Regions from separate parts of the Staphylococcus sp. MZ3 genome, predicted to be linked through region 2. Evidence: predicted binding sites of a transcription regulator. Region 2 holds the regulator's gene; each other region holds the start of a gene.

Region 1 (4,158 bases), 620 kb from region 2:
GCAATATTATCCGTAATCATGACTGAACCACCATATTGACTCGCTTTTTCTTTTGCAATATCAACATATGCCTCTTTTGGATTTAATGATTTAGGTGTACAAATTCTTACATTAACACCTAACATAGCACCTGCTACCATTAATGAATGCGCAATATTATTACGTCCATCTCCAACGTAAGTTAAGTTTATTCCTTCTAGATATCCAAAATTCTCTTTTATTGTCATAAAATCAGCTAACATTTGTGTAGGATGCCAATCGTCTGTTAATCCATTCCACACCGGCACACCAGAGAACTTCGCTAAATCTTCAACAGCTTGTTGTGAAAAACCACGGAATTCAATACCATCGAACATTCTACCTAATACTTTCGCAGTATCCTCTACAGATTCTTTTTTGCCTAATTGAATATCATTTTTCCCTAAAAATTCTGGATGCGCACCTAAATCAATAGACGCAACTGTAAACGCTGCACGCGTTCTCGTCGAATTCTTTTCGAATAGTAGTGCAATATTTTTTCCAGATAAGTAGTGATGCTTAATACCGTTTTTCTTATACTCTTTTAATGTAATTGCAAAATCAATAAGTCCTTCGAATTCTGCTTTGGTAAAATCACTTTCTTTTAATAATGATCTGCCTTTTAAATCATACGGTTTTTGAATTTCTGTCATTATTTTCACCCTCGCTTCTATAATTTATTACGTTAAATGTCTTCTCTGAATAGTGGTTGACTCATACATCTAGGGCCCCCACGTCCACGTACCAGTTCGCTACCAGATATTTCAATGACTTTTATGCCTTTTTGTCTCAATAAATCATTCGATACATAGTTTCTATCGTAAGTCACTACAACGCCTGGTCTTATACATAATGTATTTGAGCCATCATTCCATTGCTCTCTAGCACCATCAATGACATCACCATTTCCTGTTGGAATGAATTGGATATCATCTATACCTAGTACGTCTTCTAAAGTATCTTTTAAATGACTAGATTGTTTGATGGCAATATCTTTATTTACGTCATCATATTCAATAATAAATATATTCATATTGCCTTCTGCCTTTAAAATGGCTGAATGCATTGTAAATTTGTCATAATCTATCATTGTAAATACTGTATCTAAGTGCATAAAAGTTCGACTAGTTGGAATTTCAATTGCTACTACTTTTTTAAACGTCGCCTGCGGATTTTCAAAAATACGTCGCGCTAACTTTTCAATAGCTTGTGCAGATGTACGTTCTGAAACGCCTATAGCCAAGACATCTTTAGATAAAACAAGTTCATCGCCGCCTTCAATATTGAATGGGCAATCTCGATCTAACCAGATTGGAATATTCGCATCTTTAAATCTAGGATGATGCTTTACAATATATTGAATAAATATTGATTCTCGTCGTCGTGCTCTCCAGAACATCCGATTGATTGTTATACCGTGTCCTATTGAGGCTTGTGGATCTCTAGTAAAATAAAGGTTTGGCATTGGATCTAAATAGAATGGATACTTATCATCCATATACTCTACTAGATGTGTACATTTCGGATTAATTTCTTCCTTACGTACCCCTGACATTATTTTATCTACAAGTTCTTGATTAGAAAGTGTCGCAAATAATGCCTTAATTTCTTCTTCATGACCTAATATTGTTTTTTTAGACTCTGCTAATACATCATCAATAAATTCACTTCTTACTTGAGGATTTTCAATACTTTCAGCTGCTAACTTCTCAAGGTAAAGTACTTCAACACCCTCTTCTCTTAGCACCTGCGCAAAATGGTCATGCTCTTTTTGAGCTACTTCTAAATATGGAATATCATCAAATAGTAATCCATCTAAATAATCAGGTACTAAATTTTCTAATTCTTTTCCAGGACGCTTAAGTAACACAGTTTTTAAAGCTCCAATTTCGCTATTTACTTTAATTGGACCATCTGTCATGTCTATTTCCTCCTTTTATCTTTGAATTCATTTAGAGTATAGACAATCTTCAAACGCTTACATGTGATTATATTCACATAAAGAAAGTCGAAAATTTCATATCTTTTTGTTATACAATACATAATAATGGATTTTTATACATAAATAAAGGTATTTTGGGTCAAAATATGCATTTTTTATTCAAAAATACCCATAAAAACATGTTGTATAAAGTTTTTTATACAGTCAATTGAATGACTATGAATTCTTTCTTTCCATAAAAAAACGCGTACACAAGTTAATATTTGGTAACTAACTTGAGTACACGTGATACGAAACAAATTTTTATTATTCATTTGATACATGTCTATTTAAATAATTTTGCATATACGTATTCTGCCATATCATTTGAGGCAGTTAAGATTAATGTAGTGTCATTTCCACTCACCGTACCTAATATCTCTTCTATATTTAGCTGATCGATAAAATAGTTTATGCCTTGGGCGAAACCAGGTGAGGTTTTGACGATAATGTATGAACCATTGATGATTGAACTTAGAACTTCATGTTCACAATAGTGTCTAAACTTTTCTCTCATCTCTTGTTCTGTTTGATTATTAATAGCTTTATAAATCCATGTTTCACAATCGATAGGGACACGATATATATTAAGTTCTTTCAAGTCTTTAGCAATTGTTGTTGCACTATATCTTACACCAAAATATTCTTCAATATATGAAATGATTTGTTCTTTTTTATAAATCTTATGCTTTTTAACTATTGTAGAAACAATTTCTAATCGTTTACTTTTCTTCATATTGTAAACTCCTTTGGTAGTTACGTTTCTTGTATTAAAAAATAAATTCATGCATGTTTCATTTATAATTTAACACTTTGTTTTGCAAAAGATAATAAAAATACATGTAAATTTTTTGTGACAACTTTTAAAATGAATTTTGTATTCTAAGTCAGCATTTAATTATCACATATCTACTACTTGTAATGATTTTAGACTGCCGAGTAGTCTTTCGGCAGACAACCCTCACACTCCTCTCATCTAATTACAAAGAGAGGGTATACCTACAAAGTCAATTATCAATGTAGGTATACCCCATATATAAGCTGTATTTAAAATTTAATTATTTATAAGTGTTTAACATTACTTCTTCTTGTTTATATATTTTTACTCCACGCCTACTTCATTCCATGCTTCATACACCTGTTCAGCTGTTTGCTCGTCATATAAATCTTTAGCCGCTTGGTATAATGCATCTTTACAATCTTTGAAGTTTGAATTACTTGTTAAGTATTCCGTTAATGCTCGGTAGTAAATTTGTTCTGATTTAGATTTCCCTATTGCTTGAATCACGTTATAAGCTGCTTTATTTGGAATTCCAGAATTCGTATGTACGCCACCATTATCTTTTTCAGTGAATACATAGTCTTTCATATGAGCTGGTTGACCAAATTGTTCTGGGTTTGACATGCTGCGTAAAGCGTCTCCCTCTTTTCCAGGTGTGTAGACATCTTCACCCATTAAGAAATCCTCGTCATCTACAAAGTATCCAAAAACATCTGAAAAGCTTTCATTTAGAGCGCCTGACTGGTCCTTATATTCTAAGTTTGCAGTCTCTTGTGTCACACCGTGTGTTAATTCGTGTGCTACTACGTCATTTGCACCCGATAAACTTGTGAATGTGCGACCATCACCATCACCATAGATCATTTTGTCACCAATCCATGCGGCATTATTTCTGTTATCTTGACCACCGTAGTTATTAACATGCGTTAATGAAACAATTGGACTACCTTGGTTGTCATATGATTCACGACCAAATGTGTCTTTGTAATAATCATATGTTTGTTTAGCGTAATAATTTGCATCTACGCCAGCACGTTGCTCATCTTTTACGAAGTTTTCATCTTCATTAGTAATCAATGTTGCTTGACCTGTTTGATCATTAAAGCTAAATGCTGATAATTTACCTTGATGCGTTAAATCTTCTAGGCTAAATCCACCATCAATACTATTGATATTGATATCTTTTGTATCGCCAAGTACACCTTTTCCTTTACCAGTTTCTGCAGCTTCTTTAACTAAGTTCATTTTTTCTAAAATTTCGCCAGTTTGAGCATCAATTTTAACTTTCCAATGTGAAATTTCTGGTGTCACTGTAATTAACTCAACATTATAAACGTATTTATTACTGTCACCATCGATTTCAACTTTGTTTTCTTTA
Region 2 (4,158 bases):
TATCAATGCGTTCCATTTTTTCTAAAATCTTACGTCTACTTTTTGCCATTCCACTTGTTGAAGCACGGGTAATATTTTTCTCAACAAAAGTTTCTAATCGTTTTATTTCTGCTTGTTGACTTTCATATTCTTGCATTCGTTTTTGATAATATAAATCCCGTTGCTGTATAAATTCCTCGTAATTACCAACATAGCGTTTGACATCACCTAAAGCCACATCATAAATTTGAGTAACTATTTTATCTAAAAAGTAACGATCATGGCTGATGATGACGATTGCACCTTTAAAATAACGTAGATAATCTTCAAGCCACTTTGTCGTTTCTAAATCTAAGTGGTTAGTAGGTTCATCTAAAAGTAATAAATCAGGTTCGTTTAATAGCATTTGAGCTAAAGATAAACGTGTTTTTTGGCCACCGCTAAAATCATTGATAGGTTTATTGAAATCTTCTTCACTAAAATTTAACCCGTGAAGTACTGTTTTAATTTTACTTTCATATTGATACCCTTCTAATTGTTCAAATTGATTCGATAAAGATTCATAACGGGACATATGTGTTTTATATGTATCACTATCGTAATCATTTGCATGTTTTGATAACCAATCTGTTTCTTCTTTGATTAAGCTTTCCATTCGTTTAATATGTTCAAATGGTTTTGACATTTCTTCAAAAACTGTTGCATTAGAATTTAAAGTCATTTGTTGAGTTAAATAACCTAGTTTTAAGTTTTTAATTTTTGACACATTTCCAGAATCATAGTTTTCTACGCCAGCTATAATTTTCATCAATGTTGATTTACCGGCGCCATTTCTTCCTACGATACCAATTCGTTCACCAGTTTTTACTTCAAAATCAACATCAGTAAATATATCTTCACCATCGAACGATTTTGATATATGATTGAGTTGTAAAAGTATCATTCGATCTTCACCTTTCGTCTTTCTCAAATTTTATTAACTTATGAAAAAAGTCGTAATTATTACATTAATAACCATTTTACAGTATAAAACGCCGTCTTGAAACTAAGATATTTATTTTTAAAATTCAATAATGTATAATATTTAGGTATTCATTGTAATCAATTATTTGTTTTTTAATAATCTAACAATTACGCTCTAACTCGTTTGAATACATAGATATAATTCATTCAAACACGAAGGAGGAAATAGCGAATGAGTGACCAAGTTAAAATTCCTCGAGCAACTTTAAAACGTTTGCCGTTATATTATAGATTTGTCAGTTCATTAAAATCTAAAGGTATAGATCGTGTAAATTCAAAAGCGATTAGCGATGCGTTACAAATTGACTCGGCAACAATTCGTCGTGACTTTTCATATTTTGGCGAATTAGGTAAAAAAGGGTACGGATATAATATAGATAGTTTATTGGATTTCTTTAAATCTGAACTAAGCGAGAGTGACATGATCAAAATCGCAATTGTCGGAGTTGGGAACCTAGGGAAAGCTTTGCTCACATATAACTTTTCAATACATGACGATATGACGATTACAGAAGCGTTTGACGTAAAAGAAGATGTTATTGGCCAGAAAATAGGGAACGTTATTGTTAAAGATAACGATGAATTAATAACAACATTGAAGAAGGAAGAAATAGATGTTGTGATTCTAACTACACCAGAAAGAGTTGCACAGAAAGTTGCAGATGAACTCGTCCAAGCTGGTGTGAAAGGTATTTTAAACTTCACTCCTGGTAGAATTAATACGCCTTCAGATGTGCAAGTACATCAAATTGACTTAGGTATAGAATTACAGTCGTTATTATTCTTTATGAAAAATTACAGTGAATAAATGTGATGTTAGCTTTGAATGATTAACCTTGTTATATCTTTAATTAATTATAGAACAGTCTGGGACTAAGTATGTCTCAGGCTTTTTCTGTTATGTTTGAAAATGAAAGGAAAAACTGTTGTGTTGATAAATATAGTATAGGTTAATAAATTAACACGTAGAGATATAATGATGAATCGTAATTAATCGCCTTCCTTATATGAATATAATATAAATATCAAAAATATTGTGTATAAGGTTGAAAACAAGAAAATCATCACCTATAATACATACTAAACTTATCGGAAATGAGAGGTTAGGATTATGTGGATGATTTTTAGTGGCTTAATTGTCGGGGGACTCTTAGGTTTTGTCATGCAAAGAACAAGATTTTGTTTAACAGGTGGCTTTCGAGATATGTATGTGCAAAAGAATAATAAGATGTTCTATGCATTATTAATCGCTATTACTATTCAAAGTATAGGATTATTGATTTTGACGGCAACAGATATTTTACAAATTCCTGCACATAGTTTTCCAATATTGGGAACAATTATAGGTTCTTTTATTTTTGGAATTGGAATAGTATTGGCTGGAGGATGTGCAACAGGTACTTGGTATCGCGCTGGTGAAGGGCTAATTGGTAGTTGGATTGCATTAGTATTATATGCTGTTACTGCAGCAATCACTAAAACAGGGATTTTAAAGCAAGTAATGGATAAAATTAATCAACCAACGAATGTAAATAGTGATATGTCTCAAACAACTGGCATTCCGTTTTGGGGATTAGTCGTTATATTAACTATAATCACCATTTTTCTAGTTGTAAGAACACTCAATAATAAGAAAGTTCGAGTTGCTGTTCCAAAACTAAAGCAACGTTATACAGGTATTAGATATTACCTTTTCGAAAAACGATACCATCCATTTATTGCAGCAATTGTAATTGGACTTATCGCACTCTTAGCTTGGCCAATGAGTGCATCAACTGGAAGAAATGACGGTTTAGGTATAACAACGCCATCAGCAAATTTAGTACACTTTTTGATTACAGGTGAAACTAAATTTATTGATTGGGGTGTCTTTTTAGTTCTAGGAATTTTCATTGGTTCATATATTGCAGCTAGAGGATCAAGAGAATTTAAATGGCGATTGCCAGATAAGATTACAATACGAAACAGTGCTATTGGTGGCATATGTATGGGATTTGGTGCGTCAGTTGCTGGTGGTTGTTCTATCGGTAACGGTTTGGTTGAAACAGCAACGATGACTTGGCAAGGATGGATTGCGCTAGCATCAATGATAGTTGGTGTATGGACAATGAGTCATTTTATCTTTGTTCGTCCAATGAAAAAAGTACAACAACAATCTGCAAAGGTTAAACAGCAAACGCAAATAGTATAGAAGATTATTATGCAAATGATGTTGATCAAATAAAAGTGATTGGAAAAGGAGAAATAATTATGATACACGAATTAGGTACAGTAGGAATGGTATGTCCATTTCCGTTAATTGAAGCGCAAAAGAAAATGGCAACATTGCAATCTGGAGATGAATTAAAAATTGATTTTGATTGCACGCAAGCGACGGAAGCTATTCCAAATTGGGCAGCAGAAAATGGATATCCTGTAACAAACTATGAACAAATTGATAATGCTTCATGGACAATTACAATTCAAAAAGTTTAACGTTATCATTTTAACAATAAAATAGATGTTAGATTCTATGGCTACTTCCGCTAATTTAAAAGTGAGTAAGTAGTCTTTTTTGTTTTAGTTCATGAAATCACTTTTATATAGTGTGGCACATTTTATCCCAAAAGATGTAATAAAACTTAACGCATTTTTGCTTTTTATAAATTGTCAGATTATTATGAAAACAAGGGAGTGGTAAGTATGAATCTTAACGATACGATATTTATGTTTTTGTGTACATTATTAGTTTGGCTAATGACACCAGGATTAAGTTTATTTTATGGTGGATTAGTTCAATCTAAAAATGCGCTTAATACTGTCATGCAAAGTATGGCAGCAATTGTGCTTGTTACATTTGTATGGATAACAGTTGGTTTTACAATTAGTTTTGGGAATGGGAATTTATGGTTCGGAAATTGGGAATATACTTTTCTTAATCATGTAGGTTTTGCGACTCAAGAAGATATTAGCCCACATATTCCTTTCGCTTTGTTTATGTTATTTCAAATGATGTTTTGTACGATTGCAATTTCTATTTTATCTGGTTCAATCGCTGAGAAAATGAAGTTTATTCCTTATTTATTATTCGTAGTAATATGGACTGCTCTTGTATACAGTCCAGTAGCACATTGGGTTTGGGGCGGCGGTTGGATTAACAAACTCGGTGTATTAGAT
Region 3 (4,158 bases), 960 kb from region 2:
ATTTTCAACATTACAATTGGTCAAACCTTCAGTGGAGGCTTTATCGATTTCTTACTTTTTGGTGTGCTACAAGGTAATAGTAAAACAAACTACCTATACGTCATACCTATTGGAATTGTGTGGTTCTGTTTGTATTACATCGTTTTCAGATTCTTAATTACGAAATTTAATTTCAAAACACCTGGTCGAGAAGATAAAGCTGCAGCACAACAAGTTGAGGCTACTGAAAGAGCACAAACAATTGTTGCTGGTTTGGGAGGCAAAGATAACATTGAAATCGTTGACTGTTGTGCAACGAGACTACGCGTCACACTTCATCAAAATGACAAAGTCGATAAAGTATTACTCGAAAGTACTGGTGCCAAAGGTGTAATCCAGCAAGGCACTGGTGTGCAAGTAATTTATGGGCCTCACGTTACAGTTATCAAAAATGAAATTGAAGAATTGCTCGGGGATTAAGACTAACCGAAATATCAACAGAACTAATGGCAACGATGTACGAAGTAAGAAGTGACATCGTTGCTTTTATTTTTAATGTTACATTTGAAGCATTAAGTTCATCATGCACTGTAGTGAGCCCGCAAATCGCCTCTGCTAGACAATCATCTTAATGCTATGATTAAAGCTTAAGTGCCAGATTTGAATTTAATTTCAACAACGACTTTCACTACATTAAAAATAGGGCTACTCGACACATATAGTTGTATCAAATAGCCCTTTATACAATTTTTTGGGGTAAGGTTTTACAATTTTTGGAATGGTATAGATTTTATAAAAAGTTATTTAAGTTCTTCTGCTTCAGCCATAATATCTTTTAATGTTTTAGCTGAATGTGCGAACTTGCTTTGTTCCTCGTCGTTTAATGGGATTTCTACGACGTTGCGAATACCGTTTCTATTGATGACTGCTGGAACACCAATATAAACATCTTCTTCCTCATATTCGCCTTCTAATAATGCTGATACAGTCAATACGGCATCTTCATTTCTGAAAATCGCTTCAGTAATTCTAGCTAATCCCATTGCAACACCATAATAAGTGGCACCTTTAGCTTGAATAATGTCATATGCTGCATCACGTGTTTGAACAAAAATTTGTTCAATTTGCGCTTTGCCCTCAGGACGTTGTTCAAGTAATGTCTTCAAAGGTTGACCCGCAATATTAGCGTGTGACCATACTGGTAATTCAGTGTCACCATGTTCACCAATAATTTGAGCATCGACGCTACGTGGCGCAACATCGAACGCTTCGCTTAACAATAATCTAAAGCGTGCAGAGTCTAAAATTGTACCAGAACCTATAACACGTTCTTTAGGTAAACCAGAGAATTTCCATGTTGCATACGCTAAAATATCAACAGGATTTGTAGCTACCAAGAAAATACCATCAAATTTTGATGCCATTACTTCACCAACAATTGATTTGAATATTTTCAAGTTTTTAGATACTAAATCTAAACGTGTTTCTCCAGGTTTTTGTGCAGCACCAGCACAGATGACAACTAGATCCGCATCATGACAATCACTGTATTCGCCAGCTTTCACACGAACTGTTGTTGGAGAATATGGTGTGGCATGTTTTAAATCCATAACATCTCCTCGAACTTTTTCAGTGTCTAAATCAATGATGACTAATTCATCAACAATGCTTTGGTTCACTAATGAAAATGCGTAGCTTGAACCTACTGCACCATTACCTATTAATACAACTTTGTTCCCTTTAAATTTGTTCATTACAAAAACTCCCTTATGATTAATTCACTAACATACATGTAGCTTCAAATATGTTAGTTTAATGCTGCTTATTGACGATACAAAAGCAAATAAACATCTCTTTTATTTTCAACGCATAACTTAAAAGGTCATGTGTCATCCGCTTTTAAGTTTGTGATTTATTTCACATATAAAATGTAACATGCATTAAGTACTGGGTCAATATTAAATTGTGATTTATTTCACATTTTATTTTAATTTTTACACCTTTTTAATTTGTATACGATTACATCTTAGATGTCTTTAGTCTTCGTACTTCGCCAGTGATTATTTACACTTTCACATTTTTATTATCATGTTTACTTTTTTCTAAGAAAACAACAATGTTTTTTGAATTAGTCAAATAAATGCGCGCAATCGTCGGTGTGCAAACAGACAATTGTACACAATGCTTATTGATAAGTATTTAAAAAATTAAAAATGTCATACAATTATCAAATTTGCCATTTTATTTATATTTTCTCAAACCAATTAATTGAATATCGAAATTTTTAGTAGAATAATCAAAATAGACAGATTAAAGGAGGAGTATCATGCTTACAGAACAAGAGAAAGACATTATCAAACAAACGGTGCCTTTACTTAAAGAGAAAGGGACAGAAATTACGTCAATCTTTTATCCAAAAATGTTTAAAGCGCATCCTGAACTTTTAAACATGTTTAATCAAACGAACCAAAAACGAGGCATGCAATCTTCAGCATTAGCACAAGCTGTAATGGCCGCTGCGGTTAATATCGATAACTTAAGTGTTATTAAACCAGTCATTATGCCAGTCGCATATAAACACTGTGCATTACAAGTTTATGCTGAACATTATCCAATTGTGGGGGAAAATTTATTAAAAGCAATCCAAGACGTGACAGGTTTAGAAGAACATGACCCTGTGATTCAAGCTTGGGCAAAAGCATATGGTGTTATTGCGGATGTGTTCATCCAAATTGAAAAAGAAATTTATGATCAAATGATGTGGATTGGTTTTAAACCATTCAAAATTACCAATATTAAACAAGAATCTGAAGACATTAAATCATTTACAGTTGAAACTGAAGAATATGACTTTAGTGAATTTACACCAGGCCAATACATCACAGTTGATGTTTCTAGTGATAAACTTCCATATAGAGCTAAACGTCACTATTCTATCGTATCAGGTGAAAAAAACCATTTAACTTTTGGCGTTAAACGTGATGTCACAACAGAACATGAAGGCGAAGTTTCAACAATTTTACACGATGAGATTAAAGAAGGCGATATAATTAATTTAGCTGCGCCTGTAGGTGGATTCGTATTAGAGAATACGACTGAACCACAACTTTTCTTAGGTTCAGGTATTGGTGTTACACCTTTAGTAGCTATGTATGAAGCTGCCTCTGCCAAAGGTTTAGATACACAGATGGTTCAAGTTGCTGAAAATGAACAACATTTACCTTTCAAAGACAACTTCAACAGTATCGCAAGCCATCATGACAACGCTAAATTATATACACACTTAAAAGATAAACAAGGCTATATTGGCGCTGAAGAATTACAAGTATTTTTAGCAAATAAACCTGAAATTTATATCTGTGGTGGTACAAAATTCTTACAATCTATGATCGAAGCACTTAAATCTTTAAATTACGATATGGATCGCGTACACTACGAAACATTTATTCCAAGACTAAGCGTTGCAGTATAATTGAGAAAAGAGGTTTAGTGCTCATATGAAACTTAATCAACGTTACGTAAAAGTATTTGCATTATATTTCGCGAGTATTGTTACCGCAAATATTGTTGTCAAAAATAACAATTTAATCAAAACATTGATTCAAACACTTGCCGGTTACACCGTCTTTGCAGTTGGTTTGAAGTATTTAACTAAACGTAAAAATAAATGACATCTATAAAAAACAGCTATGACTTTACTTTGTCATGGCTGTTTTTTAATTGGGAGTGGGACAGTAATGAGATTTTCGCAAAATTTATTTCGTCGTCCCACCACAACATGCATTGATGTATGCTCACTGAATTTCATAAGAAAGGAGTTCACAAGATGACCGTAGATATTGGACGGATTTATGACAATAAAGATAATACCGACGCTATTCGTATCCTAGTCGATAGAGTCTGGCCGAGAGGTATTTCGAAAAGAACTGCTAACCTAGATTATTGGTTAAAAGACATTGCCCCTTCTACTGAGTTGCGACAATGGTTCCAACATGATCCTAAACTTTTTGGAGCTTTTAAAGAAAAATATGAAAAAGAATTACGTGATCAGGATGCGCAAAAAGATGCTTTTGAAAAATTAAAGGATATTGTAAATCAGCATAATCATGTTCTATTGTTATATGCAGCAAAAGATACTAAACATAACCAAGCTGTAGTACTACAGCAGTTGCTCAATAC
Region 4 (4,158 bases), 350 kb from region 2:
ATTCTTCATATTGTTCACTGACACCGAAACTTACACCATGTGCTCCAACTTTCCCTTTTTCAAGTACAGGACCAAGCGTGACATATTTGTCGTAAATTTTAGTGTAGTCGCGTTCTACAATTGCAAAGTTAGGCATTGTACGTCCAGGTACCGCTTCAATTTCACCCTTCGACCAATCTTTCACTACGCCGTATGGTGTTGAAATTTCTTGCTTTGTATCATGACTAAGCGGAGTTGTCACAACATCTTTAAACGTTCCAGGTAAATAGTCTTTTGCCATTTCTGAAAATGCTTTTGCCAACGTTTTATAAATATCCCAGTCTGAACGCGATTCCCATAATGGATCAATAGCTGGATTAAAAGGATGTACATATGGATGCATATCTGTAGATGATAAATCATGCTTCTCATACCAAGTCGCTGCTGGCAATACAATGTCAGAATATAAAGGTGTTGCTGTCATTCTGAAATCTAAAGAAACGACTAAATCTAATTTCCCTGTTGTTTCCTCACGCCACGTAATTTCTTCTGGCTTTTCATCTTCATTTGGTGTAGCTAATAAACCTGATTTTGTGCCAAGTAAATGCTTCATAAAGTATTCTTGACCTTTTGCAGAACTTGAGATTAGATTTGAGCGCCATATAAACAGTGATTTCGGATGATTCTTTTTCAAATCCGGATCTTCTATCGCAAATTGCGTTTGTTTTGACTTAACTTCATCTATCGCGCGTTTTAAAATTGCCTCATTCGACTCAATGCCTTCATCTTTAGCTTCTTCTGCAAACAACAAACTATTTTTATTAAATTGTGGATATGATGGTAACCAACCAAGTCTAGCTGCTAAAACATTATAATCAGCTGGATGTTGATGCTTTAACTCCTCTGTTTTAGCTAATGGAGATTTTAAACGATCTACATTTGACTCTTCATATTTCCATTGGTCTGTTGCAAAATAGAACCAACTTGTTCCGTTTTGCAAACGTGGTGGTCCTTGCCAGTCTTTCGCAAATGCGACAGTACTCCATCCTTCAATCGGACGACATTTTTCTTGTCCCACATAGTGAGCCCAACCGCCACCATTCACACCTTGACAGCCACATAACATAACTAAGTTTAAGATTGAACGATAAATCGTATCTGAGTTAAACCAATGGTTAATACCCGCACCCATGATAATCATTGAACGCCCTTCAGTATCGATAGCGTTTTGCGCAAATTCTTTCGCTACTTGAATGACAACACTTTGTTTTACGCCTGAAATGGCTTCTTGCCAAGCAGGTGTATATTTTGATTCTGCATCGTCGTATCCTTTTGATTCTAATTTATGATCAAAACGACGTACGCCATATTGACTTGCCATTAAATCAAAAATTGTAGCAATACGGACTTTGTCACCATTTGCTAAAGTGACTTGTCGAGTTGGAATTGGACGATTGAATATCCCATCTCCATCACTATCAAAGTATGGGAATTGAATTGTTTCTAATTCGTATCCACCTTCTGTCATTGATAATGTAGGGTTAATTTTAGAACCATCTTCTGTTTCTAGTTTTAAGTTCCACTTCTTACCTTCTTCCCAACGTTGACCCATTGTGCCATTAGGTACTACTAAACTATCGCTGATTGCATCATGAATAACTGGCTTCCATTCGCCTTGCTCTGTTGTTTGACCTAAGTCACTCGCTCTTAAAAATCGACCCGCTTTATATCCGTTTTCATCTTCATCCAGCATGATAATAAACGGCATATCTGTATATTGTTTGGCGTAATTTATAAAGCGTTCATTAGGTTGATTAACATAATGTTCTTGTAAAATAACATGCGTCATTGCTTGTGCAATTGCAGCATCTGAACCAGGATTCGGTGCTAGCCAGTTATCTGCAAATTTCACATTTTCTGCGTAATCTGGTGCTACTGAAATGACTTTTGTACCTTTATAGCGGACTTCAGTCATAAAATGTGCATCCGGAGTACGTGTTAAAGGTACATTAGACCCCCACATAATAATGTATGATGCGTTATACCAGTCGCTTGATTCAGGCACATCTGTTTGCTCTCCCCAAATTTGTGGAGAGGCAGGTGGTAAATCTGCATACCAGTCATAAAAACTAAGCATTTCACCACCAAGCAAATTGATGAATCGAGCACCTGCTGCATAACTAATCATTGACATCGCTGGAATAGGTGTAAATCCTGCGATTCGATCTGGACCATATTTTTTTATTGTATACAGTAATTGTGCTGCGATTATCTCTGTAACGTCTTTCCAATTTGAACGCACGTGCCCTCCCATACCTCGGGCTTGCTTATATTGTTTGGCTTTGTCTTCATTTTCAACAATAGACGCCCATGCAGCAACGCGATTACCATTGTTTTCTTCTAATGCTTCAGTCCATAAATCCCAGAGTTTTCCACGAATATATGGATATTTGATTCGAAGCGGACTGTATTCATACCAAGAGAATGACGCACCTCGTGGACATCCTCTCGGTTCGTATTCAGGCATATCCGGACCACAACTTGGATAGTCAGTTTGTTGATTTTCCCAGGTAATCACACCATTTTTCACAAATACTTTCCAAGAACATGAGCCTGTACAGTTAACACCATGTGTTGTTCTTACTTCTTTATCGTGGCTCCAACGTTCTCTGTACATTTTTTCCCATTCTCTACTTTTACTTTCTAGGATCGACCAATTCCCATTAAATTTTTCTGTTGGCTTAAAGAAATTCAATCCAAATTTTCCCATATTTATATCCTCCTACGTATAAAAATACGATGTGTAGATGTCGTGTTTTTAAATACTTTAAAATGCCCAAGACTATTGCTTTAATTAGATTGTACATTTTTTCACAAACATAAAATATTAGGGAATCACCTAATTACTTAAGGAATTTCCCTATCAATAACGGGATTTCATTGAAATAATACACAATCATGTATGGTCGTGCTTATTGCCAATCTAAATCGTTCAAATTTGGCACAACGACAAATAAGGCTTCAACACGAATATATTCTCTCGGTTGAAACCTTACTTATTCATTTATTTTTTATAAATTAGTGACATAACACTGTATTAGCATCTGCACGATCGGTTGAAATATATGTTACATTTTCTTGCTGCTTAATAAATGCATCATAGTAATCATATTGCGACGAATGATATGTGCCATTCGATGTATCATTTGGGTTTAGCAAACAGCCATAACCTTCGTCATATAAATGTTCACAGAGCATAAGGGCGTCATGTTTAGAACCACTTACTACATAAAATTGCTTCATAGAATCATATGATTTAGGAGTGTTTTCAGTATAACCAACAACTTCCCCAATAATACATATACCTGGTTTCGCCTCAATTGAATAGTGTTGCAATTTTGAAATAATATTACTTAAACGCCCCTTAACAACAAACTCGTTAAAACACGATGCTTGAAAGACAATCGCTATCGGGTAATCAATATCTGTGTATTGTTGTATCTGTGTGATAATTTTCCCTAAACGTTTTACCCCCATATAAATTGCTAACGTGCCACCATTCACTAAGGAATTGACATCCACTTCATTTTCTTCTGAATCTTTAAAGTGACCTGTAGAAAATGTCACACTTTTAGCAACTGTACGCATTGTCAAACCTGTCTGCATAGTAGCAACTGCTGCGCTCGCTGATGTCACCCCTGGTACAATTTCAAACGCAATATGATGTTCATTTAGTGTGTCGACTTCTTCTTGCACACGACCAAATATCGCTGGATCGCCACCTTTAAGTCTAACAACCTTGTTATATCGACGCGCTGCTTCCACGATACAGTCATTTATTTTTTCTTGCTGAATATGTTTTGCATACGGCTTTTTACCAACATCGATAATTTCAGTAGTCAAATTCGCATATTGTAAAATTAACGGATTCACTAATCGATCATATAGAATGACATCCGCTTCACGTATTAAACGCTCAGCCTTTTTAGTCAAATAATTCGGATTACCTGGGCCCGCACCTATCAAGTAAACCTTGCCATATTCCTCTACAGACATATATATACGTTCCCGTCTGTAACTTCTACCTCATAAACATCTACGCAACCTTCATCAGGTTCTTGAACAATACCTGTGTTTAAATCAATTTTTTGATCGTGGAGCGGGCAAAATACATATTCC

Evidence for each region. Region 2 encodes Rex, which represses fermentation and respiration genes when NADH is low (regulators of the CRP and FNR family bind a similar motif). Its sites were predicted from a motif close to TTGTGAAATATTTCACAA; they were not measured.
Region 1: the regulator Rex is predicted to act here: its motif matches at 2,001-2,018, upstream of arcA (arginine deiminase).
Region 3: the regulator Rex is predicted to act here: its motif matches at 1,943-1,960, upstream of KI230_RS01080 (L-lactate dehydrogenase).
Region 4: the regulator Rex is predicted to act here: its motif matches at 2,839-2,856, upstream of KI230_RS12055 (nitrate reductase subunit alpha).

What each region holds. Positions count from the first base shown of each region.
Region 1 is NZ_CP076026.1:2,703,386-2,707,543, forward strand. It holds gene argF (ornithine carbamoyltransferase) at 1-671, opposite strand, end outside; gene arcA (arginine deiminase) at 704-1,939, opposite strand; gene KI230_RS13330 (hypothetical protein) at 2,116-2,283, opposite strand; gene KI230_RS13335 (arginine repressor) at 2,286-2,735, opposite strand; gene aur (zinc metalloproteinase aureolysin) at 3,102-4,158, opposite strand, start outside.
Region 2 is NZ_CP076026.1:2,087,313-2,091,470, reverse strand. It holds gene KI230_RS10230 (ABC-F family ATP-binding cassette domain-containing protein) at 1-922, opposite strand, end outside; gene KI230_RS10225 (redox-sensing transcriptional repressor Rex) at 1,175-1,810, shown strand; gene KI230_RS10220 (YeeE/YedE family protein) at 2,114-3,193, shown strand; gene KI230_RS10215 (sulfurtransferase TusA family protein) at 3,253-3,477, shown strand; gene KI230_RS10210 (ammonium transporter) at 3,685-4,158, shown strand, end outside.
Region 3 is NZ_CP076026.1:253,969-258,126, reverse strand. It holds gene KI230_RS01085 (PTS transporter subunit EIIC) at 1-459, shown strand, start outside; gene KI230_RS01080 (L-lactate dehydrogenase) at 780-1,733, opposite strand; gene KI230_RS01075 (hypothetical protein) at 2,044-2,151, opposite strand; gene KI230_RS01070 (globin domain-containing protein) at 2,306-3,451, shown strand; gene KI230_RS01065 (hypothetical protein) at 3,477-3,650, shown strand; gene KI230_RS01060 (DUF488 domain-containing protein) at 3,806-4,158, shown strand, end outside.
Region 4 is NZ_CP076026.1:2,440,295-2,444,452, forward strand. It holds gene KI230_RS12055 (nitrate reductase subunit alpha) at 1-2,749, opposite strand, end outside; gene cobA (uroporphyrinogen-III C-methyltransferase) at 3,058-4,035, opposite strand; gene nirD (nitrite reductase small subunit NirD) at 4,026-4,158, opposite strand, start outside.